One region of the Streptomyces sp. NPDC048291 genome, then DNA from elsewhere that is predicted to be linked to it. Evidence: riboswitches for the same ligand, from Rfam matches in the RefSeq annotation. Region 1 holds a riboswitch; each other region holds the start of a gene.
What was found. Region 1 has a riboswitch for S-adenosylmethionine ahead of ACGF5O_RS32620 (putative leader peptide). Riboswitches for the same ligand answer to the same signal wherever they lie in the genome.

Region 1 (7,430 bases):
CGGCCCGGCCCGGGTCGAGTTCCGCCCACTTCAGCTGCCGGGTGGACAGCCAGCCCGTGGCGCGGCCTTCGGCCATGGGCGAGTTCGCGAACGCCGCGACCAGGACCGCGCCCAGGTGGTGGGCCAGCCACCAGCGGCGGGCGAATCCCATGACGCCGGGTTCCTCCCGTCCGGCGTCGAGGCACACCTGGACGGAGGCCGACGTGCACATCAGGGTGCGTCCGGCCGAGCCGGTACGGTCGAGGCAGGCCTCCATCGCGTCGTAGCGGCGCTCCCGCAGGAACCGGCGAGGGGACTGCCACGGGTCGACGCCCATCCCGGCCAGGGTCAGGCCGTGCCCGCGCAGTGCGGTGCGCACCGCGTCCAGGTCGGCGGAGACCTCCGAGACGCAGTCGGCCAGTGACGGGGCCGGCCGGGAGCTGAGTTCCACCTGACCGCCGGGCTCGACGCTCAGTCCGGACGCCAGCGGGAGGGTGCGCAGGTCGGCGTGGGCCGCTGCCAACTCGGCCCGGCCCACCGGGTCGTGCGGTGCCCGCTCCCGGTGGACGAGCCACTCCACCTCGACCCCGACGCTGCGCGGCGGGCCCGTCTTGAAGCAGATTCCCTCGACCAGTGCCTCCGCCTCGTGTTCGGTGAGGGCAGGACCATCGATGCCGCACTCCGGTGAAACCGACATCCGGGAGCCTCCTGAGCCGCCTCAGGGCCGTCGGGGATCCGACGTCCGGTACGCGTACCGCCGTGCCTGCTGCCAGAGTCCGCCGTCCCGCCCTGTCATGACAAGAGCGCACTTTCCAGACGACCGGGCATACGGCAACCCGCAACGGGCTGCCGGACCGACCCGGGCCGTCCCGGACCGCCGTCCCCGACCGCCGTCAGCCGGGCGGCAGTCCACCGCCGGTGTCCCGGCGCACCTTCTGCCGGATGCGCGTGTCCCGGTCGTGTTCGTGGTGCGCGAGCATGCGCAGCCGGGCCGTCTCGGCGTCGTCCTCCCGGATCGCCTCGGTGATCGCCCGGTGTTCGCCGAGGGTCGCGTCGAAGGTGTCCTCGACCGTGCGGGTCCGCCAGGGGCGCTGGTCTTCACCTGGGCGTCGACGGTGTGCAGCAGTGACCAGACGGTGGTGTTGTGAGCGGCGGCACGTACCGTGTCGTGCCACTCGTTGAGGCTGCGGCGGACCTGCCCGGGGTCGTCCAGGGTCCCGGCGTGCTCCAGCAGGGCGTCCAGCCGGGATCGTGCACAAGGACCGCGTCCGCGGTTTCGCGCCGGTCCTCAGGTGCGCTGCCGCTCCGTGAGCGCCTTGGTGAAGTGGGTGACGGGGCGCGCCAGCCGTTCGCCGTCGAGGGTGATGTCGACGGCCTCGTTGTAGAACGCGAGGAGCCCCTTGACGGCGCCGACCGCGGGCAACGGGTCCGGGTAGCTCCAGACGACGTCGGGCGGGACGTCGGCCTCGCCGCGCCACGACCAGTACCGGGCGGTCCCCTTGTAGGGGCAGCCGGTGTGGTGGTCGGTGGCTTCGAGCAGGTCGAGGCGGACGTCCTCGCGCGGGACGTAGTAACGGGTGGGCAGGCCGGTCTCGAAGAGCAGGACCGGGCGGCGGGTGTCCGCGACGACCGTGCCGTCGATCTCGACCACGAGGTGACGGCTGCTGGGGATGGCGTCCACCCGCTTGTGCGGGTCACGGGGGTGGACGAAGATCTCTTCCTCCTCCTCGTACCAGTGGTCCAGGCCCCGTCCGACGCGCCGGAACCACTCGAAGGCGATGTGGCCGGCCAGGTCGGCGGCCGGGAAGGTCCAGGCCGCGTTCGCCAGCAGCTCGCCGTCGACCTCGACGTCGTAGAAGATCCGCGAGCCGGTGTGGGTGCCGGTCGGCGGGTTCTCCGCGGGACGCAGGAGTTCCTCGCGCACCTCCGCGCGCGGGAACGCGTACAGGGGTACGGGAACACCCGGCTCCCAGACGAGGACGGGGTGGCGGCTGTCGACGACCGTGACCTCGCCCTTGCGGCCCCGCACCCAGCGTTCGCTCGGCTCCCACAGGAGACCCTCGGGGGTGGTCCGCACGGCCTGCGCGGTGGGGAAGGTGGTCATGGGCGGCTCTCCTTCGGCTGGTTCACGCGGTGACTCCGGTGATGTGGGGGGGGCGGCCGTCCCGCCGGGCCGCGAGCTGCTCGGGGCAGCCGAAGATCAACAGGTACTCCTCGGCGTTGCCACCAGCACGCTCCCACACCGAGAGGTCGGGCCGTTCGCTGGTTCGTTGCGCGCGTCCCCCGATCATGGTTGGCTCGCTCGATGAACCTTCTGCTGACGGCGAGCGGCCTGCGCAACGAGACGCTGCGGGACGCGCTGCGGGACATGCTGGGCAAGCCGTTCTCGTCGGCCAACGTCGTGTTCGTTCCCACGGCGTCCGTCGCCGAGCCCGGGGACCACGGATGGTTCCTCGCGGACATGAACCGACTGCACGGTCTCGGCTGGCGGGAGTTCGACGTCCTGGAGCTGAACGGCCTGCCCCGGCAGCTGGTGCTCGACCGGCTGCTCCACGCCGACGTCATCTACGTCGAGGGCGGCAACCACTACCACCTCGCGCGCAGCATCACCGGCAACGGCCTTGCCGACGGCTTCCTGGAGGCGCTGGCGAGCCGGGTCTACGTGGGAGTCAGCGCCGGCTCCATGATCTTCAGCCGGAACCTGACCGCCCATTCGGCCGACGTCATCGGGGACACACCGGACCTCCACGTGCTCGGGGCGACGACCGTGGAGCCGCCGTTCGGCCTCTTCGACTGGTATCTCAAGCCCCACCTGTATTCGCCGGACTTCCCCGAGCGGGACGACCCGTGGGCCGACCGCATCGCCTCGCGCGCGGACTTCCCGGTCTATTTCATCGACGACGACACGGCGATCCGCGTCAGGGACGGCAAGGTGGACGTCGTCTCCGAGGGCCGGTGGCGATTCCATCCGTGAGCGCGTGCCGGGCCGAGCCACAGGGCGTGTGCCCGACCTGCGGTCTCCATGACCGGAGCACAGCACGCGGAACAAGGTGCGTCCACCGTCCGTCCCGGCCCGTGAGACGGCCCCTGCCTCCCGGAGGGGGCGTCAGGTCGTGGCATTGACGTACGACAAAACCGGTCCGTAGCATCACCAACGGCATTGAGTGTCAGCGTCAAGCCCTGGCTCGCTGACCGGCAACCCTCCCGCGCGGTGGGGTGCTCCAGGTGAAAGCCCGGCGGGGTCACCGACGACTCCCGCAAGCGCGTGGCCCCGTGACCGGGGCCGGAGAAGGGGAGGGACCGGCATGCGGCACAGCGTCGATCCTGCGGCCTCCCCCACCGACGCCACGGCGTACTCCAGGCTCTCGCGCCGGCGCCACATCGATCTGAAGCGCTCGACCAGCTGCCTCTGTCGGGTCTGACCCGCGCGGCCGGCGCCGGCTGACCTCCGTCACCGGCCACGGCGTCATCGCGCCGCCGTTCCGCCCGCCGCCGGTTCCCGGTGTCGTCGGCATGCCAACCCCCTGTCTGCGCAGCGCATCCCCGGCCGGGTTCGATCCGCCCGGGTCGCACGCACCTGCCCGTCCCCGCACCGCACTTCCCTGCGCGGTCGCGCCTGGGTGACACGAGTAGGAGAGACCCCTCCGTGAGAGCACTCCCGGATTTCAGAACCATCCGATGGGCGCCCCTGGCCGCGCTCCTGACCACCAGCGTCCTGCTGACCGCGTGCGGTTCGGGCGACGACGGCTCCGGCGGCGGCAGCGGCCCGGCCAAGTCCGGCGGCACCCTGACCTTCGCGGTGGGCTCCGACGCCGGCTGCCTGGATCCGCAGCAGGTCGGCAGCAACGACACCATCTACTCGGTACGCCAGATCGTGGACTCCCTGACCGACCAGGACCCGAAGACCGGCAGGATCGTGCCGTGGCTCGCCAAGAGCTGGGACATCAGCGCCGACGCGCGGACGTTCACATTCCGTCTGCGGTCCGGAGTCACCTTCAGCGACGGTTCGAAGCTGACCGCGCAGGTGGTCAAGGACAACTTCGACGCGGTGCCGAGGCTCGGCGCCCTGGGCACCCTCGCCGAGGGCTACCTGAGCGGCGTCAAGAGCACCACCGCGGTCGACCCGCTCACCGTCAAGGTGGCCTTCGAGCAGCCCAACGCCCAGTTCCTGCAGGCGACTTCGACCCACTCGCTGGGCATCGAGTCCTCGGCGAGCATCAGGCAGAGCCCGCAGCGGAAGTGCAGCGACGGGGTGGTCGGGTCCGGGCCGTTCGTGCTGAAGCAGTACGTGCAGAACCAGTCGATCACCCTGGACAGGCGGACCGGGTACGACTGGGGCTCCTCGCTCTGGACGAAGAAGGGCGAGGCCTACCTGGACCGGCTGGTGTTCAAGGTCGTGCCCGAGGCGGGGGTGCGGGCCGGCAGTCTCCAGTCCGGGCAGGTGGACGCCATCAGCAGCGTCGGCAGGGCCGACGAGGCGGCGCTCAAGGGCGGCCAGGTCACCCTGCGGAGCCGGGCCAACCCCGGAGTGGTGTTCGGCCTCGGGCTCAACAACTCCCGGCCCCTGCTGAAGGACACGAAGGTCCGGCAGGCGATCTCGGCCGCCGTCGACCGGAAACAGATCGCCGCCACCGTCTTCCCGACCGGCACCCGGTCGGCGACCAGCGTCCTGGCGCACACCACACCCGACTACACGGACCTGTCCTCGGACCTCGCGTACGACGCGGCCAAGGCCAAGTCCCTGCTGGACCAGTCCGGTTGGAAGACGGGTAGCGACGGCATCCGAGCCATGGCCGGCAAGAAGCTGTCCCTGACCATCAGCTGGTTCCCGAACGCGGCCACCAACCAGCCCGCGCTGGAGCTGGTCCAGCAGCAGCTCAAGGCCGTCGGGATCGACGTGGTGCTCAAGCAGCTCCCGGTCACCCAGTTCGCCACCACGCTCCAGTCCGGTGACTTCGACGTGGTGTGGGGGAACACCACCCGCGCCGACCCGGACATCCTGCGCAGCTCCTTCTCCACGCGGCTGGGCAACTTCTACCACCTGGCCGCCAGTTCGCTGGACACGGCGCTGTCCGCGCAGGCCGCGACCACGGACATCGCGAAGCGGCGGCAACTGGTCGGCGAGGCACAGCGGTTGATCGTGCGGAACGCGTACGACGTGCCGGTGGTGGAGCTCCAGACCCAGCTCGGCGTCTCGGACAAGGTGCACGACCTGGCGTTCGACTCCGGCAGCCGTATCCAGCTGCACGACACCTGGATCGGCTAGCTGATGCGCCGCTACGTGATCAAACGGCTGGCGCAGGCGGTCGGCGTGCTGTGGGCGGCCTACACGGTGTCGTTCCTGGTGCTGGACTTCCTTCCCGGTGACCCGGTGTCCGCGATGGCGGGTGCCGGGATGGACACCGGGCAGGTCGATCCGGCGCAACTCGCCGAGCTGCGGCACGAGTACGGCTTCGACAAGCCGGTGCTGGTGCAGTACGCGGAGTATCTGGGCCGGGCGGTGCGCGGGGACTTCGGCGACGCGGTCTCCACCGGCCGCCCGGTGACCGCCACGCTAGCCGACGCGCTGCCGCAGACGCTCCGGCTGACCGGTGCCGCGCTGCTGCTGGCGGTGGTCCTCGGCGGCGGGCTCGCGGTGGTGGCGACGTACACCTCACGCCGGTGGCTGCGCCAACTGCTGCTGTCACTGCCCCCGTTGGGGGTGTCGGTGCCGACGTTCTGGGTCGGGCTGCTGCTCGTCGAGGCGTTCTCGTTCAAGCTGCGCTGGTTCCCGGCGTTCGGCAACGACGGGCTGAAGGGGCTGGTGCTGCCCGCGCTCACGCTGGCGGTGCCGACCGGCGCGCAGGTCGCCCAGGTGCTGGCGAAGAGCCTGCTGACCGCGCTCGACCAGGCCTATGTGGAGACCGCGCGGGCCAAGGGGGCCGGCCGGTGGCGGGTGCATCTGCGGCACGCGCTGCGCAACGCGTCGCTGCCGGCGCTGACGGTCGTCGGCCTGCTGGTCGGGCAACTGATCGCCGGTTCGGTGGTGGTCGAGACGGTGTTCTCCCGCGACGGTCTGGGCCGGGTGACCGCGGGTGCGGTCACCACCCAGGACCTCCCGCTGGTCCAGGGGGTGGTGGTGTTCGGCGCGCTGATCTTCGTGGCGGCGAACCTGCTCGTGGACCTCGTCTATCCACTGCTTGACCCGCGGATCGTGGTGACCTCGGAGAGAAGGGCGGGCTTCGCATGAGTCAGAGCCTTGTCGACGACCGGGCGGAGGCCGCCCCGGGCCCGGCCCGGCCGGTCGGGGACGGATCCCCCGCGGCGCCCGGCCGGTCCGCCGGTGGCCGCCGGGTGCTGCGCTTCCTGCTGCGCCGCCCCGGTCTGCTGTTGTCCGCCGTCGTCCTCGTGCTGGTGGTGCTGGCCGCCTTCCGGCCGGACCTGTTCACCTCGCAGGACCCGTTGAAGGGGGTTCCGTCCCGGAACTTCCGCGGCCCGAGCGGCAGTCACTGGTTCGGCACCGACGAACTGGGCCGCGACGTCTTCTCCCGCGTGGTCCACGGCGCCCAGCTCTCCCTCAAGGCCACGCTGATCGCGGTCCTGGTCGCGTTCGTGGTCGGCGGGCTGCTCGGCACGGTCGCCGGGTTCGTGGGCCGCTGGGTGGACGACGTGCTGATGCGCTTCGTCGACGTCCTCCTCGCCATCCCCGCGCTGTTCCTGTCGCTGGCCCTGGTCACCGCGCTCGGGTACGGGACGGTGAAGGTGGCCGTCGCGGTCGGCATCGCCAGCGTCGCTTCCTTCGCCCGGGTGGCCCGGGCGGAGGTGCTGCGGGTGCGGCAGGCGGTGTTCGTGGAGGCGTCCCGGTCCTGCGGGGCCCGCTGGTACTCGGTGCTTGCCCGGCACGTGCTGCCCAACGCCGCGGGGCCAGTGGTCGTGCTGGCCACCCTGGACTTCGGTTCCTCGATCCTGGCCGTGTCGGCGCTGAGCTTCCTCGGCTACGGCGCGCCGCCGCCCGCCCCCGAGTGGGGGACGCTGATCTCCGACGGCCGCAACTACCTGGCCAACGCCTGGTGGCTGACCGCGCTGCCCGGTCTGGCGATCGCCGCGACCGTGCTGGCCGCCAACCGCGTCGCACGGGCGCTGGACGGCGAGTGGGCGCGGCAGCGATGACCCACAACGCGCAGGAGAACGGAAACGCACACGTGAACGGTGACGAGAACGGTGGGGACGTGACCACACCGGTCCTGGAGATCCGCGGCTTGTCCGTGTCGTACCGCACCCGGGGCGGCACGGTACCGGCCGTACGGGGCGTGGACCTGGACGTATGGCCCGGGCAGGTGACCGCCGTGGTCGGTGAGTCCGGCTCCGGCAAGAGCACCACCGCGCACGCCGTCATCCGGCTGCTGGCGGCGAACGGCACCATCGACGCGGGCACGGTCCGCTTCGGCCGGCACGAGCTGACCGCCCTCTCC
Region 2 (7,430 bases), on a different contig from region 1:
TCTTCTGGGCGGCCCTGGTGCTGCCGTACTTCGCCATCGGCACGTTCTGGACGCAGGTCTTCGACGCCCTGAACATGGGGGACAACGCGGTCGCGGCGTTGCTCGTCTACTCGTTCACCGCGGTCGCCGGGGTCACGGCGGGCTGCCTGGTCGTGGACCGCATCGGCCGCCGCAGGCTGCTGATCCCGCCGTTCTGGATCACCGCGGTCTGTCTCGCGCTGGTCGCGGTGTGGCCGCACTCCACACCCGTCATCGTGGGCGGCTTCCTCTTCTTCATCTTCCTCAACGCGGCCTCCAGCGCGCTCACCGCGGTCTACCCGCTGGAGGTGTTCCCCACCTCGCTGCGCGCCACGGGCGTCGGCTTCGCCACCGCGATGAGCAGGGTCGGCGCGGCCGTCGGCACCTTCCTGCTGCCGATGGGCCTCGACCGGTTCGGCGTGGAGTTCGTCCTCCTCGTCGGCGCCGGCGTGCTCGCGCTCGGCGGCCTGGTCTCCCAGTTCCTCGCCCCGGAGACCACGGACCTCGACCTGGCGAAGGCGGCACGGACGGCGCGGGGGCCGGTGAACGGCTGACACCCCGACCGACGACGCCGTCCAGGCCCCGCAGGCGCCCGCCCGCGGGGCCTGCGGCCGCCCGCACGGTGGCAGCGCGGGGAAATCGCAGGCGCGAACTCCGCGGAGCAGGTGACGCGACCGGTATGCAAAGCTTGCGGACCCGGGTACGGCGCCGGACCCCCTGCCCCGACGTAGCGTGAGCCCGTCGCCGTACGCCCGCCCCGCACCACCGGGAGTCCCAGATGGCCCGCTCCGAAGCCCGCGTCCCCACCGACCGCCCCGCCCGCTACGCCAAACAGCTCGCCTCACACCTGGGCCGCCGCTCGCAGACCAGCTGGGACGAGGAGAGCGGTACCGGCGGCATCGTCTTCCAGAACGGCACCGGCACCCTCACCGCGACCGAGGGCGCCCTGCTGCTCACCGTGGAGACGGACCCCGACAACCTCGATGTCCTGGAGGGTGTCGTCGGCCGGCACCTGGTCCGCTTCGGCACCCGTGACGAACTCGTCGTCGCCTGGCACCGCGACAACGGGGAACCGGGCAGCACCCAGCGCAACTCCGAGGAGCCGGAACCCCACTGACCTAGTCGAACTGGCTCGGCAGCGGTGCCGGGGTCTTGCCGGAGAGCACGTCCTTGAGGCGCTTGGCGCCGTTCTGCACGGCCAGGGCGGTGCTGTCGTGGTCGACGCCCGAGAGGCCGCCGTTGGTGACCGCGGCCCCGGAGGCGCCGACGCGGAACGCCACGACGTCCAGGGTGGTCGTGGCCGGCTGCCCGTTCGAGGTGCCCTGCACGGTGACCGTGAGCGCCGCCAGCGCGTCGCCCGCCTTGGGCGGGTCCTTGTACTCGACGACCTGCACGGTCCGCTTGCTGCCGTCCGAGCCGGTGGCCGAGAACTGGTTGCACTCCGTGGGCAGGTTCTTCAGCCACTTGATGGTGGCGTCCATGCCGGCCTGGCCGTAGTCGCCCACCTGGTAGAGCAGCCGGGAGTCCTGCGAGGTGAAGCCGCGCAGCCCGGAGGCGCCGGTGGCCCGGCCCAGCAGGGTGTCGGAGTAGAGGCTGTCCAGCAGCCGCTGGCAGTCGGCCGCGTCGGACTTGGCGTTGAGGAACTCGGCGACGTCGACCTTCCCGACCAGCATCTGGTTGCGCCAGGTGGCCGCGTCGTTGGCCAACTGCCAGTCGTCCTCGATGTCGGCCGGCGTGATCAGCGCGGCCTGCGCCCCCGGGCCGGTGAGGGCGGGGGTGCGCGACGGGGCCGGGGAGCGCTCGGCGGCGGGGGAGACGGCCGCGGCCTCGGGGGAGCCGCTGCCGTCCGAACAGGCCACCGCCGTGGCGAGCAGGGTCCCCGTCGCCAGGGCCGTGGCGAGCACACGCGCGGGTCGGGACGGACGACGGGTCATCGCGACTGCCTCCTCGGGAACGCGGTACGTCACCGGGCGGACGGCGCCGGTACGTCCCTCCACGCCACCACCGGCCACGAGCGCCGACCACCCGCACGTGCCATTCGGGTGAGCGTCATGACCCGGCCGCCGTGATCCGCACCCGCCGGCTGCCGCAGCGCGGGCACACCGCGTCCGAGAGCGGCGACGGCACGGCCCGGCCGGCCTCGTCGACGTACTCCAGGGTGGACTGCAGCTCCGGGTCGGCGACCGGGTCGGTGAAGAACACCGCCTGGAAGGTGGCCTCCCAGCCGTGGCCGCACCGCCCGCAGCGGAACGCGAAGGTCTCGGGTACGGCACCCGGCACCGGCCCGGGACCCGGGGGCTCGGTCATCGGCTCCGGCTCCTGTCACTCGGCCCCCGCCACCAGCGCACCGCCCCGGCCGGCCGGCGGCAAGTCGGGGCCCGGTGTCCCAGGCGTGGACGCCCCCTTGACGCCGGGCGAGGGCCGATCGACACTCCAGGTGGGAATCCTAGTGAAAAGGTAGGGAACGATGGGTCGCCTGCGCACGCTCACCGGCCGACAGCGCCGAGAGAGCCCCGCACCCTGGACGGCCCCCCTGCTCACCTCCCGCCGCCACATCGACCTGTTGCGGATGTGTGGCGCGACCGGCCGCAGAGACTGAGCGGCCGGCCCCGGCCGTACGGGCGGGTCCCCACCCGCCGGGAGACACCACGGCCCGTCGAGCCACGGCTCACCGAGATGCCTCTCGGTGAGTCCCTCTGGCCGAGCCCCCCCTCGCCGAGCCGCGGCCCACCGGTCCACGGCTCACCGAGAACCCACCGACGAACGCTTCCGCCGCGCGTACGTCCGCGCGCCCGCCCGCCCCCGGGGAGACGCATGTCCATCACTCCACTCGCCGCCCTGCCGTCCGTCCGCACCGCCCCCGCCTTCCGGGGCCGCATCGGCCGCGACGCGCGCAGCGGCCACTACGCCGTGCCGCGCCGCTACCGGCTGCACCTCTCCACGGCCTGTCCCGACGGCCTCCGCATCGCCGTCGGCCACAGCCTGCTGGCCCTGGACGACTGTTGTCCGGTCACCTTCCTGCCCGCCGTCCCGGACCGTCCCGACGGCGGCCACACGGCGCTGCGCCCGCTGTACGAGGCCAGCGCGCACCGCTACTCGGGACCGGCCCTCGCTCCGGTGTTCAGCGACGGCTGGTCCGGCAGGATCGTCAGCACCCACAGCCGGGACATCCTGCGCGACCTGGACCAGCACTTCGGTGACGGTGTCACCCGGCTCTACCCGTGCGGCGCCGAGGCCGAGATCGAGGCCGTCGAGCGGCTCTGCGCCGAGGACATCGAGCAGGCCGCTCAGCAGGCCGGGAGCGCGGGCGGCGACCCGGAGGCGCTGGAGGTGCTGCTCGCCGCCCTGGACGGGCTGGAGCGCCGGCTGACCGGGGTGGAGTTCCTGGTCGGCGGGCAACTCACCGCGGCGGACATCGAGTTGTGGGTGGCCCTGGTGCAACTCGACACCGTGCACCGCAACCACCTGGACGCCGCCGCCGTGCACGCCGTCGCCGGGCACCCGGTGCTGTGGGCCTACGCCCGGCGGCTGGCCGCCCATCCGGCCTTCGGTGTCCACCTCGACCTCGACGGCATCGCCCGCCGCCACCACGGCCGTTGCCGGGGCCTGGAGGCCGCCGGCGCGGCTGTCCAGATCCTGGACTGGGCAGGCCACGCGGCGGACGCTCCCCGCGGTCCGCGCAGGTGAGAGCGGTCCGGACCGTTTCGCCCATCGGACAGGCGTTGACATTCGTTCGGGCAACTGACTTACTTACGGCTCAGAACGGTCAAGAGCGTCAGCGTCAAGCCCTGGCTTGCTGACCGGCAACCCTCGCACCGCGGTGGGGTGCCCCAGGTGACGACCGGACCGACGACGTTTCGGCAAGCGACGATTCGGTAAGCGCGAGGCCCCTCCGGGGCCGGCACGACAGTGACAGGTGACGGACATGTACGCAGCTTCCAGGACGGCCCAGCGCCGCGCCGAGGGCTGCGTACGCCCGTACCGGAGCCCGCTCGTCGCCGACCGCGCCGTCGACCTGCTCCGTGTCAACAGCGCCCTGTGTAGCGCGTGTACCGCACCGGGCTGTGCCCGCTGTCGGGTCTGACCAGGCCTTCCCGCCGGTTTCCCGCAGTTCCGCACCCCAGCGTCCCCGTCGAAACACCGGCCGCCCGGTGTGCCGCCGTCCGCCCAGCCCCGTGCCCCGCGCGCCCCCGCGCACCGTTCCGTGCCCGAACACGGCCCGGTGCGCGGCCTCCGCCGTGGGACACGTGGGTGTCCGACTCCGCCGGAGCCCGCCATGAGTGAACCCCCAGGCGCCACGATCGCCGCCCCCGAGGCGCCCCCCGCCGCCGACGAACCGTCAGAACCCCTCGCCGCACAGCGCGTTCTGCCGCTGCGCAGGCCGGGACGGTGGATCGCCACCGCGGTCGCCCTGGTCCTCGTCGCCCAGTTCGCCCACGGACTGGTCACCAACCCCTTCTACCAGTGGGACCGCTTCGGCTACTGGTTCCTGCGCCCGACCATCCTCGACGGACTGGCCATCACCCTCGAAGTCGCCGCCTACAGCGCGGTGCTGGGCCTGCTCGGTGGCATCCTGCTCGCCCTGGCCCGGCTCTCCAGGAGCCCCGTGCTGCGCGCGGTCAGCTGGACCTACGTGTGGGCGCTGCGCTCCATACCGCTCATCGTGGTCCTGCTCTTCCTCTACAACTTCAGCGCCCTGTACAAGACGTTGAGCATCGGTGTCCCCTTCGGGCCGGCCTTCTTCTCCTTCGACGAGTCGAGGCTCGCCACCGACATGGTCGTCGCCGTCATCGGCCTCAGCCTCAACGAGGCCGCCTACGCGGCCGAGGTGGTGCGCGGCGGCATCCTCTCCGTGGATCAGGGCCAGCACGAGGCGGCCGCCGCGCTCGGCCTGCCCAAGGGCTACCAGTTCCGGAAGATCGTGTTCCCGCAGGCGCTCAGGTCGATCACCCCGAACTACGTCAACCAGCTGATCGGCCTGATCAAGAGCACCTCGCTGGTCTTCTACGTCTCGCTGCTCGACCTCTTCGGCTCCGCGCAGAGCATGGGCTCCACCTACCCCGGTGACATCGTGCCGCTGCTCCTGGTGGTGACCGTCTGGTACCTGATCCTGACCAGCGTCGTCTCCGTGATCCAGTTCTACGTGGAGCGGTACTACGCCCGCGGCGCCACCCGCGCGCTGCCGCCGACCCCCCTGCAGAAACTCCGCGCCGGCCTCACCGACCTGCGCGCCCGCATCCGCCGGGAGGCCGCGGTATGACCACCACCGACACCCTGGAGACGGCCCCCGCCGCCCTGGAGATCCACGGCGTCCACAAGTGGTACGGCGCCCACCGCGTCCTCGACGGCATCGACCTGACCGTCCGCCCGGGCGAGGTCACCGTCGTCCTCGGCCCGTCCGGCTCCGGCAAGTCCACGCTTCTCAGGGTCATCAACCACCTGGAGAAGCCCGAGCGCGGCCACGTCAGCGTCAACGGCGAGCCGATCGGCGTGAAGCGCCACGGCGACCGGTTCAAGGAGCTGAGCGAGCGCGCCATCCTGGCCCAGCGCGGCCGGATCGGCTTCGTCTTCCAGAACTTCAACCTCTTCCCGCACCTGACCGTGCTGGACAACGTGGCCGCCGCCCCGGCCGCCACCGGGAGGCTCAGCAGGCCCGCTGCCCAGGCCCTCGCCAAGGAACTCCTGGAACGGGTCGGCCTCGGCGAGCGGATCGGCGCCTACCCCCGGCAGCTCTCCGGCGGCCAGCAGCAGCGCGTCGCCATCGCCCGCGCGCTCGCCCTGCGCCCCGGCGTCATCCTCTTCGACGAGCCCACCTCCGCCCTGGACCCCGAACTCGTCGGTGAGGTCCTCGCCGTCATCAAGGACCTGGCGACCAGCGGCACCACCCTCGTCATCGTCACCCACGAGATCGGCTTCGCCCGGGAGATCGCCGACCGGGTCGTCTTCATCGACGGCGGCCGGATCGTCGAGCAGGGCCCGCCCTCCGAGGTCCTCGACAACCCGCAGCACGAGCGGACCAGGGACTTCCTCAGCAAGGTCCTCTGACCCCCTTTCACCACACCTTTCACCACTCCCTTCACCACCGCCTTCACCACACCTTTCACCGCAACACGAAGGACAGCCATGCCCACGCTCCTCACCCGACGCAGCCTGCTCAGAGGCATCACCGCGGCGACCGCCGTCGCCTCCCTCGCCACCGGGCTCGCCGCCTGCGGGGGCGACAGCGACGCGGCCACCACCACCTCCGCCGCGAAGACCGGCGAGGTCGTCGTGGGACAGGTCTCCAACGGCGCCGCCACCCAGACCACGATCAAGGTCTCCGAGGTCAAGTCCATCAGCGCCGAACTGCCCGCCTCCGTCAGGAAGAGCGGCAAGCTGGTCATCGGCGAGGGCGCCCTGCCCGCCGGGTTCCCGCCGCTGGCGTTCGTGGGCAGCGACCAGAAGACCCTCACCGGCTCCGAGCCCGACCTCGGCCGCCTGGTCGCCGCGGTCTTCGGCCTCAAGCCCGAGATCCGGAACGCCACCTGGGAGAACATGTTCGTCGGCATCGACAGCGGCAAGGTCGACGTGGCCTTCTCCAACGTCACCGACACCGAGGAGCGCAAGAAGAAGTACGAGTTCGCCTCCTACCGGCAGGACAACCTCGCCTTCACCGTGCCGAAGAAGAGCACCTGGAACTTCGACGGCGACTACGAGAACCTCGCCGGCAAGACCGTCTCGGTGAGCGCCGGCACCAACCAGGAGAAGATCCTCCTGGAGTGGAAGAAGAAGCTGGAGAGCGAGGGCAAGAAGCTCACCGTCAAGTACTTCCAGGACAGCAACAGCGTCTACCTGGCCCTGTCCAGCGGCAAGATCGACGCCTACCTCGGCCCCAACCCCGGCATCGCGTACCACAACAAGCAGACCGCGAACACGCCGAACGCCACCCGCACCGCGGGCACCTACTCCGGCGCGGGCGGCAGTCTCCAGGGCCTGATCGCGGCCAGCGCCAAGAAGGACAGCGGCCTCGCCAAGCCCCTTGCGGACGCCATCAACTACCTGATCGCGAACGGCCAGTACGCCGAGTGGCTGAAGGCCTACAACCTCTCCAACGAGGCCGTCGCCAAGTCGGAGGTCAACCCGCCCGGACTGCCGCTCGACAACTCCTGACCACTCGTCAATTTCTGATTACCCGTCAAGAAGGAACACCGCAAGGCGAGAAAGGACCGCGCCTCCGTGACCCTCCAGACCGACCTCCACGGAGGCGGGGCCCCCGTCGCACCCGGCACGTCCCCGCTCGACAACGCCGTCTGGTCGGCCCTCAGCGGCCCGCACGCTCATCTCGCGGAGCGGGTCGGGCGGGCGGCCCGGTATCCCGACGACGTCTACGCGTACGCCGCCCTGGCCGATCCCGCCGACCCGGCCGCCTGGGC
Region 3 (7,430 bases), on a different contig from region 1:
TCGACAGCTCCGTGCGGTCCACCCGGACGATCGTCTTCCGGTCCGTGCCGCCGATCTCCTCCCGAAGCGCGGCCATCCGCTCGCCGACGTCCGGTTCGTGCGACCGCTTCCGCAGGAACTCCGCGTCGGCGCCCAGCCCGTGCACCCCGATCCGGGTCCCGCCGGACGCCGGGTCGGCGGCCGGGATCCCCGGGCCCAGCACCGTGTGGCAGCAGTCGACGAACGCGTCCGCCCACCGCCGCGTCAGGAACGCCGCGTGGTCGGCGCCCAGGATCCCGCTGAGCAGCTCCGCCGCGATGTCGTCGGGGAGCAGGCGGAAGTAGTCCGGCGGCGCCCAGGGGGTGTGGGAGAAGTGGCCGATCCGCAGGTCGGGGCGGAGCCGGCGGAGCATCCGCGGGGCCAGGGCCAGGTGGTAGTCCTGGATGACCACCACCGCACCCTCGGCCGCCTCCTGCGCCAGCGCCTGGGCGAAGGCGCGGTTGTAGGCCTGGTACGAACCCCATTGCCGCCGGAACTCCGCGTCGAAGACGGGCTCCAGCGGAGTCTGGTAGAGCATGTGGTGGACGAACCAGAGCACCGAGTTCGCGATGCCGTTGTACGCGTCGGCGAAGACGTCCGCGTCGATGTCGAGCATCCTGACCTGCTGCCCGCCGGTGTCCCCGGCCGGCAGCCGGCCGCCCTCGGCCCGCCGTACCGCCTCGCGGTCGCCGTCGCCCAGCGCCGCGCACACCCACACGGCGTTCGCGTCCGGCCCGATGGCCGAGAGCCCTGAGACCAGCCCGCCGCCGCCCCTCCTGGCGTGCAGCGAACCGTCTTCGCGCAGGTCGTACGAGACCGGGCCGCGGTTCGAGGCGACCAGCACCTCGGCACCGCCGGTGGAAGCCATGGGGGAAGCCATACGCGTCAACCTAGCCCGGCCCGTAAACGCTCAAACGTACGGCAGCGCCCGACGCGCCGCCGTATACGGCCGTACGGCGAACTCACGCCACCTTGCGTTCGGCGTACTCCGCGATCTCCGCCATCGGCGGCCGTTCCTCCGTGTCCACGGAGTACGTGCGCGGTTCGAAGCCGTCCTCGCCCCGTTCGAACTGGGTGAGGGAGGGGCGGATCAGGTGGCCGCGGGCCAGCCGCAGCTGGGCCGTGCGGTAGATCGCGGCGGACATCCGGCCGAGGGCCTGGCCGTCCTGGTGGCGGTGCTTGCGGACGCCGACGTCGACCTGGGCCAGCGCGTCGAGCCCGACCAGGTGCAGGGCGTCGACCAGCATGCCCAGCTCCACGCCGTAGCCGACCGGGAAGGGGAGCTGTTCGAGGAGCGAGCGGCGGGCCGCGTACTCGCCGCCGAGCGGCTGGACGAAACCGGCCAGCTGCGGCCAGTGCATGTTCAGCAGCGGGCGGGCCATCAGCTCGGTGACCCGGCCGCCCTGTCCGGCGGCGCCGCCGAGCGGGCGGTCGTACATCGCCTTGACCAGGTCCACGTCCGGGTCGGTGAGGAGCGGGCCGACGATGCCGGTGACGAAGTCGGAGGAGAAGTCGCGCAGGTCGGCGTCGATGAAGCAGACGACGTCACCCGACGTGACGAGCAGCGAGCGCCAGAGGACCTCGCCCTTGCCGGGGACGGCGGGAATGCGGGGCAGGATCGCGTCGCGGTGCACGACGCGGGCGCCGGCCGCCGCGGCGACGGCCGCCGTGCGGTCGGTGGAGCCGGAGTCGACGACGACGATCTCGTCGACGAGCGGCACCTGCTGCATGAGGTCGTGGCGGATGATCGCGACGATGTCGCCGACGGTCTCCTCCTCGTTGAGCGCGGGCAGCACGACGCTGACCGTCTGCCCGGAGGACCGTTTGGCGGCCATGACCCGGTGCAGCGGACGATCGGTTACGGACCAGGAGCGGGTGGCCAGCCAGCGCTCGACTTCTTCCAGCACGGTCAGCGGCTCCTCACTGTCACGGCCACACGGGGACGTGTGATCCATCTCGCGGTTCGGACGACTCTCTCAACTGTCCTGGCCTTCGGTTACAGTCTTGAACAACGCCGATGACCATCGCATGTCCTGGGGTCACCCGGCGTTGACAACCGCATACCGCTCATCCAGAGGGGCAGAGGGAAACGGCCCGTTGAAGCCCCGGCAACCCTCCAGTCGGTTCTCGTAGATCGCCGATCAGTGTCGATCGCTCGCGAGGCTCCCGGCTAGGGAAGGTGCCAAATCCGTCTCACGGCGAGATGCGTCGTGAGGAAGATGAGGAGAAAGGGCCTCGCCTCACATGGCTGCGCAGACTGTTGCACCCACCACCGACTCTACGACCGTCGACCTCGGTCCCGCCGCTGCCCTGAGCTGCCGCGAGTGCGGTCACCGGGTGCCACTCGGCCCGGTTTTCGCCTGCGAGGAGTGTTTCGGCCCGCTGGAGATCGCGTACGACTTCTCGGCCTACGACACCGAGGAACTCCGCAAGACGATCGAAGCGGGTCCCGCGAACATCTGGCGCTACGCGCCGCTGCTGCCCGTCCCCGCGGACGTGGCGACCAAGCCGAACATCAACCCCGGCTGGACCAAGCTCGTCCAGGCCGACAACCTGGCGCGCGAGCTGGGGGTCACCGGCGGGCTGTACGTGAAGGACGACTCCGGCAACCCGACGCACTCCTTCAAGGACCGCGTCGTCGCCCAGGCCGTCGAGGCCGCCCGCGCCTTCGGCTACACCACCCTCTCCTGCTCCTCCACCGGCAACCTGGCCGGCGCGGTCGGTGCCGCCGCCGCCCGGGCCGGCTTCCGCTCCTGCGTCTTCATCCCGCACGACCTGGAGCAGGGCAAGGTCGTCATGGCCGCGATCTACGGCGGCGAGCTCGTCGGCATCGAGGGCAACTACGACGACGTGAACCGTTTCTGCTCCGAGCTGATCGGCGACCCGGCCGGCGAGGGCTGGGGCTTCGTCAACGTCAACCTGCGGCCGTACTACGCGGAGGGCTCCAAGACCCTGGCGTACGAGATCTGCGAGCAGCTCGGCTGGCGGATCCCGGACCAGCTGGTCATCCCGATCGCCTCCGGCTCGCAGCTCACGAAGATCGACAAGGGTCTGCAGGAGCTGATCAAGCTCGGTCTCGTCGAGGACAGGCCGTACAAGATCTTCGGCGCCCAGGCCGAGGGGTGCTCGCCGGTGTCGGTGGCCTACAAGGAGGGCCACGACGTGGTCCGCCCGCAGAAGCCGAACACCATCGCCAAGTCGCTGGCCATCGGCAACCCGGCCGACGGGCCGTACGTCCTCGACATCGCGCGGCGCACCGGCGGTGCGGTGGAGGACGTCACCGACGAGCAGGTCGTCGACGCCATCAAGCTGCTCGCGCGGACCGAGGGAATCTTCGCGGAAACCGCCGGCGGAGTGACGGTTGGAGTCACCAAAAAGCTCATTGAGAATGGGTTGATTGATCCGGCAAAGTCGGTCGTTGTACTCAACACCGGTGATGGACTGAAGACGCTGGACGCGGTGGCGGGGACCGGACTCACCGCGACCATTCGCCCGAATCTGGAGTCTTTCCGCGAAGCCGGGCTCGCCTGAGTCCCCCGAGAAATAGGGCGTTGCCCAGACCGGAGGTAAAAACGTGAGCGTCACCGTTCGCATCCCCACCATCCTGCGCACCTACACCGGTGGTCAGGCCGAAGTCGCCGCCGAAGGGGCCACCCTCGGCGAGGTCATCTCGGACCTGGAGAAGAAGCACACCGGGATCTCCGCGCGCGTTCTCGACGACCAGGGCAAGCTGCGCCGGTTCGTCAACGTGTACGTCAACGACGACGACGTGCGGTTCGAGCAGGGCCTGGAGACCGCCACCCCGGACGGCGCCGGCGTCTCCATCATCCCGGCCGTCGCCGGCGGCTGACCTGCTGACCTGCTTGACAGGCTGATCGAATGACCGAACATTACCTTCGGTAACGCCGATCACCGACTGTTCATCTGATTGCCCCCTCCGTGAGAGAAGCGGAGGGGGCAATTCTGTGTGGTTGAGCGCGGTAGAGTTGGGGAACACGGTCCCGATCTCCAGGTCGGGAGCCCCGTATTCGATACCGCGAGCCCGACAAGAAGTAGCCAAAGTGCGCGGGTTATATGCGGCTTTTGTGACCTTTACGGGGCCCGACTTGCCCTGAATTCGGCCGAATTCTTGCTACATTCCGGACCCCTTCCGTCCAGAATTCTCGTCCGATTGACCTGTTGCAGACGGCAGTTGGACAGATACATTCAGCCGCGGTCGACGCGTTCCGGCGCACGCCCCCAACCAATGGGGGGTGAGGTCTGACCCGGATCCGCGAAGTGTGGATCTGTGCAAGGGCCAGTAATAGGGGAGTTAGGCATGGCTCAGGGCACCGTCAAGTGGTTCAACGCGGAGAAGGGGTACGGCTTCATCGCGGTCGACGGTGGTGCGGATGTTTTCGTCCACTACAGCGCGATTCAGATGGACGGCTACCGCACCCTGGAGGAAGGTCAGCGAGTCGATTTCGAGATCTCGCAGGGCCAGAAGGGGCCGCAGGCGGACATGGTCCGGCTGGCGACCAGCTGAAGCACGCGCCGACTGACAGCGACGTTCTTCTGTACTTGTCCGAAGGGCTCGTGCCTCCCGGGGCACGGGCCCTTCGGCATGCCCGGGCACGCCCCGCGCGGGCCGGACTCAGGGGGCCCGATCCCCGGGAGGCGCTTGCGCCCGCCCGTCACCCGACCACCACCCCTCAACGAGCACTCGCTTCGCGAGCGCGCCTTGCACTCTCGATGGGCGAGTGCTAATCATTGGCGTTAGCACTCTGAAGGTGAGAGTGACAACGAAGGACCGGGTCGGTGAGGCCCGCAGGCCGGGTGGGGCAAGAAACCCACGGGTCGGCGAGCCGTCCGTCGCGGGCGCGGGCGCGGTCCGAAGACTCACCCCCAGTCCTGGAGGGACCACTTCACATGGCCAAGATCATCGCGTTCGACGAGGAGGCGCGGCGCGGCCTTGAGCGCGGTATGAACCAGCTCGCCGACGCCGTCAAGGTCACCCTCGGCCCCAAGGGTCGCAACGTCGTCCTTGAGAAGAAGTGGGGCGCCCCCACGATCACCAACGATGGTGTGTCCATCGCCAAGGAGATCGAGCTGGAGGACCCGTACGAGAAGATCGGCGCCGAGCTGGTCAAGGAAGTCGCCAAGAAGACGGACGACGTCGCCGGTGACGGTACGACCACCGCGACCGTGCTCGCCCAGGCCCTGGTCCGCGAGGGCCTGCGCAACGTGGCCGCCGGTGCCAACCCGATGGCCCTGAAGCGCGGTATCGAGAAGGCCGTCGAGGCGGTCTCCGGTGCCCTGCTCGAGCAGGCCAAGGACGTCGAGACCAAGGAGCAGATCGCCTCCACGGCCTCCATCTCCGCCGCCGACACCCAGATCGGCGAGCTCATCGCCGAGGCCATGGACAAGGTCGGCAAGGAAGGCGTCATCACCGTCGAGGAGTCCCAGACCTTCGGTCTGGAGCTGGAGCTCACCGAGGGTATGCGCTTCGACAAGGGCTACATCTCGGCGTACTTCGCCACCGACATGGAGCGTATGGAGGCGTCCCTCGACGACCCGTACATCCTGATCGCCAACTCGAAGATCGGCTCCGTCAAGGACCTGCTCCCGCTCCTGGAGAAGGTCATGCAGTCGGGCAAGCCGCTGCTGATCATCGCCGAGGACGTCGAGGGCGAGGCCCTGTCGACCCTGGTCGTCAACAAGATCCGCGGCACCTTCAAGTCCGTCGCCGTCAAGGCCCCGGGCTTCGGCGACCGCCGCAAGGCGATGCTGAACGACATCGCCATCCTCACCGGTGGCGAGGTCATCTCCGAGGAGGTCGGTCTCAAGCTGGAGAACACGACCCTCGACCTGCTGGGCCGCGCCCGCAAGGTGGTCATCACCAAGGACGAGACCACCATCGTCGACGGCGCCGGCTCCACCGAGCAGGTCCAGGGCCGGGTCAACCAGATCCGCGCCGAGATCGAGCAGTCCGACTCGGACTACGACCGCGAGAAGCTCCAGGAGCGCCTGGCGAAGCTCGCCGGTGGCGTCGCCGTCATCAAGGCCGGTGCCGCGACCGAGGTCGAGCTCAAGGAGCGCAAGCACCGCATCGAGGACGCCGTTCGCAACGCGAAGGCGGCCGTCGAGGAGGGCATCGTCGCCGGTGGTGGCGTGGCCCTGCTCCAGGCCTCCCAGGTCTTCGAGAAGCTGGAGCTCGAGGGTGACGAGGCGACCGGCGCCAACGCCGTGAAGCTCGCCCTGGAGGCCCCGCTCAAGCAGATCGCCGTCAACGGTGGTCTCGAGGGTGGCGTCGTCGTCGAGAAGGTCCGCAACCTCCAGGTCGGCCACGGCCTGAACGCCGCGACCGGCGAGTACGTCGACATGATCGCCGAGGGCATCATCGACCCGGCGAAGGTGACCCGCTCTGCCCTGCAGAACGCCGCCTCCATCGCCGCGCTGTTCCTCACCACCGAGGCCGTCATCGCCGACAAGCCGGAGAAGGCCGCCGCGGCCGCTCCGGGCGGCATGCCGGGCGGTGACATGGACTTCTGAGCCTGACGGCTCGGACGTTCCGACGCAGCACCGAGGGCGGCACTCCCTGTTCGACAGGGGGTGCCGCCCTTCGGCGTCTCCGCTGCCGGGCTGCGGGGCTGCCGGGCTGCCGGAGGCGGCGGGGCATGGCACAAACTGCCATCTCTGCACATTCAGTCAGTCATCTGCCGTTCACGCGACCGTCGGTAAGTGCACACAGCATCCGTTTCATGAACAACACCAGACTCGCCGCCGTCGTCCTCGCCCTCGGCGCCGCCTCCGTCACGCTCACCGCGCCCGCGGCCTCCGCCGCGCCGGCCGCGCACGCGCCGCACTCCTCGCGCATCCCCTTCACCGCGGCCACCGTGACCGCGAACGACGACGGCTCCTACCGGCTCGTCTGGAAGGCGCCCGGCGTCCGCTCGGTGACCGTCCGTGCGCACGGCCGGGTCGTCGCGCGCGGCGGCGCCACCGGCGACGTGACCGTGCGGGGGCTGCCCGCCGCCGACCGCCAGTGGTTCGACTTCGTCCCCGGGCGCGGCGGCTCCCTGCACCTCGCCGACCGGCTGGTCAAGCTCGACGGCACGGTCAACTTCCGCGACGCGGGCGGCTACCGCACCGCCGACGGCCACTGGGTGAAGATGGGCGAGATCTACCGCTCCGACGCCCTGGACAAGCTCACCGCGGCCGACGTCGCCAAGCTCCGGCGCCTCGGCATCCGCGCCGACTACGACCTGCGGACCGCCTCCGAGCGCGCCTCCGCACCCGACGTCGTACCGTCCGGCGTGACGTACCACGTCGCCGACGTGCTGGCCGGCTCCACCATGACCAGCACCATGCCGACGACCGAGGAGGCCGCCGTCCGGATGATGGTGGACGGCGAGAAGTTCATGGTCGGCGGT
Region 4 (7,430 bases), on a different contig from region 1:
GGACGGGCACCCGCCCTCGCGACCCCGTCGGCGACCTCCCGGTCGGTCGAGGCGACGATCACCGGGCGCCCCGGCGGCTCGGCGCGCACCAGCTGGCGGATCAACTCGTCCGCGGTGACGCCCGGCTTGGAAAAGAGGACCCGGACCCCGCGCGGCGGGGCGAGCAGCACCGGCGCGGCCAGCTCGGCGCCGTCGAAGACACAGGTGACCTCGGCGCCGGTCTGGGCGGCGAGCGTGGAGAGCTGGCCGAGCAGCCGCAGCCGCTGCTTCTCCAGCGGCATCTGCGGATAGCCGGTCTTGGTCACGTTGTAGCCGTCGACGACCAAGTGCGCCTGGGGCAGGGCGAGCAGCTGGTTGAGGACGGCCGGGTCGTGCTCGGACAGTGCGCGCGCCGCGATGTCCTTCGGGGTCATTCGTCCCGGTTCGACCGCGTCCACGGTCTCGGCGGGCCGCACCGACACCGGCGGCAGGGCCAGCTCCCGGCGCAGCCCCTGGGCGGCGTCGAGGACGGTGTCGAGCAGCAGCCGCAGCCGCATGTCCTCGACGCTGCGCCCCTCGCGGGCGGCCCGGCGGCTGGCCTCCAGGGCCGCCTCGACCTCACCGAGCCGGGCCTTGAGCCGGCGGCTCTCGCTCTCCGCGGCGGACACCAGGGACTGCCCCTCGGTCCGCCCCGTCTCCATCTCGCCCTGCAGCTTGCGCAGCGCCGCCTCACCCCGCTTGACGTCGCTCAGCGCGGCCCGCAGCTTGCGGTGAAGCGATTCCGCTTCCTTCTTCGCCGCGTCCAGCTCGGTGCGCAGCCGCTCCGTCTCGGACCGGGTCTGCTCCCGGGCCCGGTCCAGCTCCTCGCGCAGCCGCTCCAGTTCGGCCCGGCTCTCCTCGTCGGCCCGCTCGGCATCCGCCCGCTGGGCCTCCTCGCCGGCCGCCGCCACGAGCTTCACCCAGCCCATGGGGCGCAGTACATAGGCCGCGGCCGCCACATCGAGCGGGTCCGCGGCCGGGGGCGGGGAGCCGGAGTCCAGGGCACCGGCCAGTTCCGGCTGGGCCTCTCTCAGCTTCTCCCCGATCCGCTGCCGGAAGAGGGTGTCGGTCTCCAGTGCGGCGGCCATCGCGTTCCCCGCGAACTTGGCCCGGCGATTCGGGGCGAATCGGGCGTACTGCCGCAGCTGTGCGGGCAGTTCGGCGACGGTCAGACCGCCGAAGCCGTCCGACACGATCTGTACGACACGCCGTCGCACGCCGTCGGGCAACGGACGGTCAAGCACCTCGGCGGTGCCGTCGCCCGGCCCCCCGCCTGTGGTCTCCACCATCCGTCACACCCCATCACCTGTACGGGGCCGCTCCCGGTCTCAGGAGTCGGCACCCGGCCTGTCCACGAGTTCCACCTGGTCCACCGCGTTGCACCAGCGGCAGCGCACCGACTCGATGGTCTCACTGACCACCTCGCGCTCCTCGACCTTCGGCTCACCGGCCAGGTCGAGGTGGACGTACTCGACCACCTTCGACGAGCGGGTCACGTCGAAGCGGGTGAGGTTGCCGCAGAGGGTGCAGCGCCACCGCGTCGTGGCGGTCGGCAGGGGAACCGTCATCGTGGCTTGTTCGCTTCCTTCTAGTGTCCGTGACGCGCCGTCCCGACGCGTGTGGCTCGTAACCCTACGGCCTGGCGGGTACCCGACGCCGCCCTGTCCGCGGCGGCGAGGCGATCTGCACCGGTGCGTCCGGTTACGCCATGCTCTATGTCCATGATCGGCAACTGGAACACGACGGCGGCCCGGACCCTGCGGAGTCTGCGGGGCACGTCCGCGCCCATGACGTACACCCTGATCGCCGTGTGCTGCCTGATCTTCGTGCTCGGCCCCGCCTCCGGCTTCAACCCGTCCTACGGCACCGGAGAGGCCCTCGCGACCGCCCAGCGGGCGTATTTCCGGCACTGGGGGGTGGTGCCCGCCGACCTGTTCGACGGTCCGGCGCGGGAGGCGCTCACCCCGGCCACCGCGCTCTTCATCCACGGCGGCTGGGTACACCTGCTCGGCAACATGCTCTTCCTCTTCGTCTTCGGGGCGATGACCGAGGAACGGATGGGCCGCGTGGAGTTCACTCTCTTCTACCTCTGCTGCGGCTACCTCGCGCTGCTCGGCTACGCGGTCGCCAACGCCACGTCCCCGCAGTCGCTGGTGGGCGCGTCCGGGGCGATCTCGGCGGTGCTCGGAGCGTTCCTGTACCTGTTCCCCAACGCCCGCGTGACCAGTCTCCTCCCCTTCCTCTTCTTCCTCCCGCTCCGGTTCCCGGCCTGGGTGGTCCTCCCGTTCTGGGCGGCCCTCCAGTGGGTGGCCCTGAACCAGGCCCCCTCCGGCCCCGGCGTCGCCTACCTCGCCCACCTGGTCGGCTTCGGACTCGGGTTCGGGTACGCGTGGGTGCGGTACAGGAAAAAGAAGGGCGCGAAGCGCGGCCTTGGAAGGGTGGTGGTGGGCGACGGGCGGGCGACTAAAGTGAAGGTCGCCCCAGCTCCGGCACCCGAGGGAGAGAACCAGCCGTGATCACCGCGATCGTCCTCATCAAGACCAGCGTGGACCGGATCCCCGAGATCGCGGAACGGATCGCCGCGCTGGAAAGCGTCAGCGAGGTCTTCTCCGTCACCGGCACGTACGACCTGATCGCCATGGTCCGGGTGAAGCAGCACGAGGACCTGGCCGAGGTCATCCCCGGCTCCATCAGCAAGATCCCCGGCGTGGAGGCCACGGACACGCACGTCGCGTTCCGCACGTACTCCCAGCACGACCTGGAGGCGGCGTTCGCGATCGGCCTGGACAGCTAGAAGACGCCGTCGGCTGCAGCGCGCCTTTCTTTTGGGGGCGCGGGGAACTGCGCGATCAGCCCCCACCGGCCCGCAGCGTGGTCCCCCGCGGGTGCGTCGTGGCTTGTCGCGCAGTTCCCCGCGCCCCCAAGAAGGTGGGTCAGCTCACCGCCGGGACGCAGCGGCCGTCCTCCGTACGGTAGGACCACTTGGCACCGTCGGTCACCAGTTCCCGTACCGCCGTCACGAAGCGCTCCACGTGTTCGTCCGGCGTCCCCGCCCCGAAGCTCACGCGGATCGCGTTGAGGGACTTCTCGCCCGGTGCCGCCTCCGGCGCCCCGCACTCGCCCTGGGTCTGCGGGTCGGAGCCGAGGAGGGTCCTGACCAGCGGGTGGGCGCAGAACAGGCCGTCGCGGACGCCGATGCCGTACTCGGCGGAGAGGGCGGCGGCGAAGTGGCTGCTGTTCCAGCCCTCCACCACGAAGCTGATCACGCCGACGCGGGGCGCGTCGTCGCCGAAGAGGGAGAGGACCCGGACCTCCGGGACCTCGGCCAGCCCCGCCCGCACCTTCTCGATCAGGTGCCGCTCGCGGGCGACCAGCGTGTCGAAGCCGGCCTCGGTGAGCGCCTTGCAGGCGGAGGCGATGGAGTAGGCGCCGATCACGTTGGGCGACCCCGCCTCGTGCCGCGCCGCGCTCTCGTGCCACTCCACGGCCACTCCCCCGTCCTCACGCCGGGTGACCTTGCGGCTGGCGCCGCCGCCCGCGAGGTAGGGCTCGGCGGCCCGGAGCCAGTCGGCGCGGCCGGCGAGGACGCCGGAGCCGAAGGGGGCGTACAGCTTGTGGCCGGAGAAGGCGATCCAGTCGACGTCCAGGTCCCGGACGGAGACCGGGTGGTGCGGGGCCAGCTGGGCGGCGTCCAGGACGATCCGGGCGCCGTGCGCGTGGGCGGCCGCCGCGAGTTCCCGTACCGGCCACAGCTCGCCGGTGACGTTGGACGCGCCGGTGACGCAGACCAGGGCCGGACCGTAGGGGTCGCGGGCGGCGAGGGCGCGTTCCAGGGTCTCGACGGCCTGCCGCGGGGTGCGGGGGGCGTTGAGGTAGGTGACCCGGGCGTCCTGCCACGGCAGCAGGGAGGCGTGGTGCTCGGTCTCGAAGACGAAGACCTGGCAGTCGGCGGGGAGGGCGCGGGCCAGGAGGTTCAGGGAGTCCGTGGTGGAGCGGGTGAAGACCAGCTGGTCGTCGGGGCGGCAGTCGAGGAACTCGGCGACGGTCCGGCGGGCGTTCTCGAAGAGGTCCGTGGAGAGCTGGGAGAGGTAGCCGGCGCCGCGGTGGACGCTACCGTAGTAGGGGGCGTACGCCGCGACGTCGTCCCAGACCCGCTGGAGGGCGGGGGCGCTGGCCGCGTAGTCGAGGGCGGCGTAGGCGACCTCGCCGCCGGTGACCAGCGGGACGGTGACATCCCGGCCCAGAACAGGCAATGGGGCACAAACGGACTGGGCGGAGGCAGCGGTGGAGACGGACATGACGGAGCTCCTGTGAGGGTAAGCGGAACCGCCGCGCCGGACGGTGTGTCGACGGCACGGGGAAAGCTGAAAAGGGGTACGCGGAGGCGGGGCTCTACGCCCTATCGCATTCGCTTGCTCACAGAAGGCTCCCTCGTACGACCAGGACCCCTGGTGCTTCGAGGGGTCCGCGCTTGCCGTAGACCTCGCTGCCTACGGCCTGGTCTTCACCCGGGGCACCCCGCCACGGACGGAGGGTTGCCGGACAGTCGGCCGGGGCCTCATGACTGTCACTCATGACCTGAAAAGGAACCTAGGCGAAGTGATCGCCGCCGCGCAACTTCTGTCCGGATGACGGGACAGGGGAGTTTCTCTTTTCTCCGCCGCGACGGCGATCAGCCGCGACGGCGCGGTCCGGTGGTGCCGAACCGCGCCTCGGACCGACGACCGCGGTCCCTACCTGTGCGTCGCCGCCGCCCAGCGCACCAGCGTGCGCTTGGCCGCACCCGAGTCGATCGAGTCGGCCGCCTTGGCCATACCCGCCCGCAGTTGCTCGGCCAGCGACCCGGTGCCCGGGTCCAGGGCCACCAGCGCCGCCGCCGAGTTCAGCAGCACCGCGTCCCGTACCGGGCCCTGTTCGCCGTCCAGGAGCCTGCGGGCGACCTCCGCGTTGTACGACGGGTCGCCGCCCCGCAGCGCCTCCACGGGGACCAGGTCGAGGCCGGCGTCACGGGGGTCGAAGGTCTCCTCCGTGACCTTGCCGTCGCGGACGGTCCAGACGCGGGACGTGGCGGTCGTCGTCAGTTCGTCGAGGCCGTCGTCGCCGCGGAAGACGAGGGAGGAGTGGCCGCGCTCGGCGAAGACGCCCGCGACGACGGGGGCCATGCGGGGGTCGGCGACGCCGACGGCCTGGGCGCGGACCCGTGCCGGGTTGGTCAGCGGGCCGAGGATGTTGAAGACCGTGCGGATGCCCAGCTGGCCGCGCGCGGCGCCCGCGTACCGCAGCGCCGGGTGGAACTTGATGGCGAAGCAGAAGGTGATGCCGGCCTCCTCGGCGACCTCGGCGACCCGCTGCGGGGTCAGGTCGAGGTTGACGCCGAGCTTCTCCAGGACGTCGGAGGCCCCGGACGCGGAGGAGGCCGCGCGGTTGCCGTGCTTGACGACCTTCGCCCCGGTGCCGGCCACCACGAGCGCCGACATCGTGGAGATGTTCACCGTCTTCGCGCCGTCGCCGCCGGTGCCGACGATGTCGACCGTACGGCCCGGCACCTCGATGACGTTGGCGTGCTCGTACATCGTGCGGACGAGCCCGTTGATCTCCTCGACGGTCTCGCCCTTGGCCCGCAGGGCGACGACGAAGCCCGCGATCTGGGCGTCGGTGGCCTGGCCGCGCATGATCTGGTCCATCGCCCAGGCCGTGGCGTCGGCGCTCTGGTCCTGGCCGTACAGCAGCGCGTTCAGTACCTCGGGCCAGGAACGGCCCGCCGCGGTGTCGCCTCCAGCGGGGGTCACAGCGCTCATACGGCCGCTCCTGATCGTCGTACGCCACATATCCGGTTTCCACGCCTACCCTATCCAGCTCCGGGCACCGCGAAGGGCCCCCGTCCGATGTACGGACGGGGGCCCTTCGGCTGTGGCGTGGCGACGCGGTCGATCAGTGGTGGCCGTGGCCGCTCGTGATCTCCTTGTACTCCTCGACGGTGGGCTTCGGGATCTGGTTGTCCTCGCCGTAGTAGGCGCCGCTCAGCTTGGCGCGGAGCTTCTCGGACCCCTTGATCTTGCGCTCGACACCGTTCTCGTCGACCGCCGGGCCGATCTGGGCCGGCTCGTACTGGTGGTGCGCCGTGAGGGTGTGCAGCTGCTCCTGCGAGAGCGGCTCGTGGACCTCGATGAACTCACCGTGCGGCAGCCGCTTGATGATGCCCGTCTCGCGGCCGTGCAGCACCTTGTCGCGGTCCCGGCGCTGGAGGCCCATGCAGATCCGCTTGGTGGCGATGAACGCGATCACCGGTCCGGCGAAGAAGAAGATCCGGACGAACCAGGTCACGTCGTTGATCGACAGGTGGAAGTGGGTGGCGATGAGGTCGTTGCCACCACCGATCAGGCCGATCATGTACACGGTCACCCAGGCGACACCGAAGGCGGTGCGGGTCGGGGCGTTGCGCGGGCGGTCCAGGATGTGGTGCTCGCTCTTGTCGCCGGTGACCCAGGACTCGATGAACGGGTAGAGCGCGATCGCGCCCAGGACCAGACCGAACAGGACCAGCGGGATGAAGACGCCCAGGACCAGGGTGTGGCCCCAGAAGTTGATCTCCCAGCCGGGCATGTAGCGGATCAGGCCCTCGGCGAAGCCCATGTACCAGTCGGGCTGGGCGCCGGTGGACACCTGGTCCGGACGGTAGGGGCCCATGGCCCAGATCGGGTTGATCTGGGTGGTCGCCGCGATGGCCGCGATGACACCGAAGACCAGGAAGAAGAAGCCTCCGGCCTTGGCCATGTAGACCGGCAGCAGCGGCATGCCGACGACGTTCTTCTCGGTCTTTCCGGGACCCGCGAACTGCGTGTGCTTGTGGTAGAAGACCAGGATCAGGTGGCCCACCATCAGGCCGAGCATGATGCCCGGCAGCAGCAGGATGTGGATCGAGTAGAACCGCGCCACGAAGTCGTGGCCGGGGAACTCGCCGCCGAAGAGGAAGTACGAGATGTACGTGCCGACGATCGGCATCGACAGGATGGCGCCCTCGGTGAAGCGGACACCGGTGCCGGAGAGCAGGTCGTCCGGGAGCGAGTAACCGGTGAAGCCGGTGAACATGCCCAGGACGAACAGCAGGAAGCCGAACAGCCAGTTGATCTCACGCGGCTTGCGGAACGCGCCCGTGAAGAACACGCGCATCATGTGCACGAACATGCCGGCGAGGAAGATCAGCGCGGCCCAGTGGTGGATCTGCCGGATGAGCAGGCCACCGCGCACGTCGAAGGAGATGTGCAGGGTCGAGTTGAACGCCTCGGACATCAGCTGTCCCTGGAGCGGGACGTAGCTGCCGTGGTACGCCACCTCGTTCATCGACGGGTGGAAGAACAGCGTCAGGTACACACCCGTCAGGATGATGATGATGAAGCTGTACATGCACACTT

Region 2: linked by a shared signal. The riboswitch ahead of ACGF5O_RS09300 (amino acid ABC transporter permease) and the one ahead of ACGF5O_RS32620 (putative leader peptide) in region 1 are both predicted to bind S-adenosylmethionine.
Region 3: linked by a shared signal. The riboswitch ahead of thrC (threonine synthase) and the one ahead of ACGF5O_RS32620 (putative leader peptide) in region 1 are both predicted to bind S-adenosylmethionine.
Region 4: linked by a shared signal. The riboswitch ahead of ACGF5O_RS02230 (aminotransferase class V-fold PLP-dependent enzyme) and the one ahead of ACGF5O_RS32620 (putative leader peptide) in region 1 are both predicted to bind S-adenosylmethionine.

Annotation. Positions count from the first base shown of each region.
Region 1 covers NZ_JBICZC010000012.1:443,517-450,946, reverse strand. Annotated here, with positions in the region: gene egtA (ergothioneine biosynthesis glutamate--cysteine ligase EgtA) at 1-676, opposite strand, end outside; gene ACGF5O_RS32640 (hypothetical protein) at 873-1,154, opposite strand; gene ACGF5O_RS32635 (DUF427 domain-containing protein) at 1,268-2,083, opposite strand; gene ACGF5O_RS32630 (hypothetical protein) at 2,106-2,270, opposite strand; gene ACGF5O_RS32625 (peptidase E) at 2,285-2,953, shown strand; SAM riboswitch class IV at 3,136-3,249, shown strand; gene ACGF5O_RS32620 (putative leader peptide) at 3,285-3,401, shown strand; gene ACGF5O_RS32615 (ABC transporter substrate-binding protein) at 3,626-5,245, shown strand; gene ACGF5O_RS32610 (ABC transporter permease) at 5,249-6,208, shown strand; gene ACGF5O_RS32605 (ABC transporter permease) at 6,205-7,128, shown strand; gene ACGF5O_RS32600 (dipeptide ABC transporter ATP-binding protein) at 7,125-7,430, shown strand, end outside.
Region 2 covers NZ_JBICZC010000003.1:377,801-385,230, reverse strand. Annotated here, with positions in the region: gene ACGF5O_RS09325 (MFS transporter) at 1-572, shown strand, start outside; gene ACGF5O_RS09320 (DUF2218 domain-containing protein) at 797-1,135, shown strand; gene ACGF5O_RS09315 (hypothetical protein) at 1,137-1,952, opposite strand; gene ACGF5O_RS09310 (hypothetical protein) at 2,068-2,325, opposite strand; gene ACGF5O_RS09305 (glutathione S-transferase C-terminal domain-containing protein) at 2,833-3,705, shown strand; SAM riboswitch class IV at 3,783-3,906, shown strand; gene ACGF5O_RS09300 (amino acid ABC transporter permease) at 4,295-5,278, shown strand; gene ACGF5O_RS09295 (amino acid ABC transporter ATP-binding protein) at 5,275-6,063, shown strand; gene ACGF5O_RS09290 (ABC transporter substrate-binding protein) at 6,142-7,167, shown strand; gene ACGF5O_RS09285 (GNAT family N-acetyltransferase) at 7,234-7,430, shown strand, end outside.
Region 3 covers NZ_JBICZC010000007.1:188,679-196,108, forward strand. Annotated here, with positions in the region: gene ACGF5O_RS20360 (trehalose-6-phosphate synthase) at 1-886, opposite strand, end outside; gene ACGF5O_RS20365 (glucosyl-3-phosphoglycerate synthase) at 981-1,925, opposite strand; SAM riboswitch class I at 2,083-2,244, shown strand; gene thrC (threonine synthase) at 2,263-3,549, shown strand; gene ACGF5O_RS20375 (ubiquitin-like small modifier protein 1) at 3,593-3,868, shown strand; gene ACGF5O_RS20380 (cold-shock protein) at 4,337-4,543, shown strand; gene groL (chaperonin GroEL) at 4,927-6,549, shown strand; gene ACGF5O_RS20390 (tyrosine-protein phosphatase) at 6,759-7,430, shown strand, end outside.
Region 4 covers NZ_JBICZC010000001.1:518,530-525,959, reverse strand. Annotated here, with positions in the region: gene ACGF5O_RS02250 (NYN domain-containing protein) at 1-1,307, opposite strand, end outside; gene ACGF5O_RS02245 (hypothetical protein) at 1,347-1,586, opposite strand; gene ACGF5O_RS02240 (rhomboid family intramembrane serine protease) at 1,740-2,534, shown strand; gene ACGF5O_RS02235 (Lrp/AsnC family transcriptional regulator) at 2,531-2,812, shown strand; gene ACGF5O_RS02230 (aminotransferase class V-fold PLP-dependent enzyme) at 2,952-4,316, opposite strand; SAM riboswitch class IV at 4,481-4,597, opposite strand; gene trpD (anthranilate phosphoribosyltransferase) at 4,752-5,816, opposite strand; gene ACGF5O_RS02220 (cytochrome bc complex cytochrome b subunit) at 5,950-7,430, opposite strand, start outside.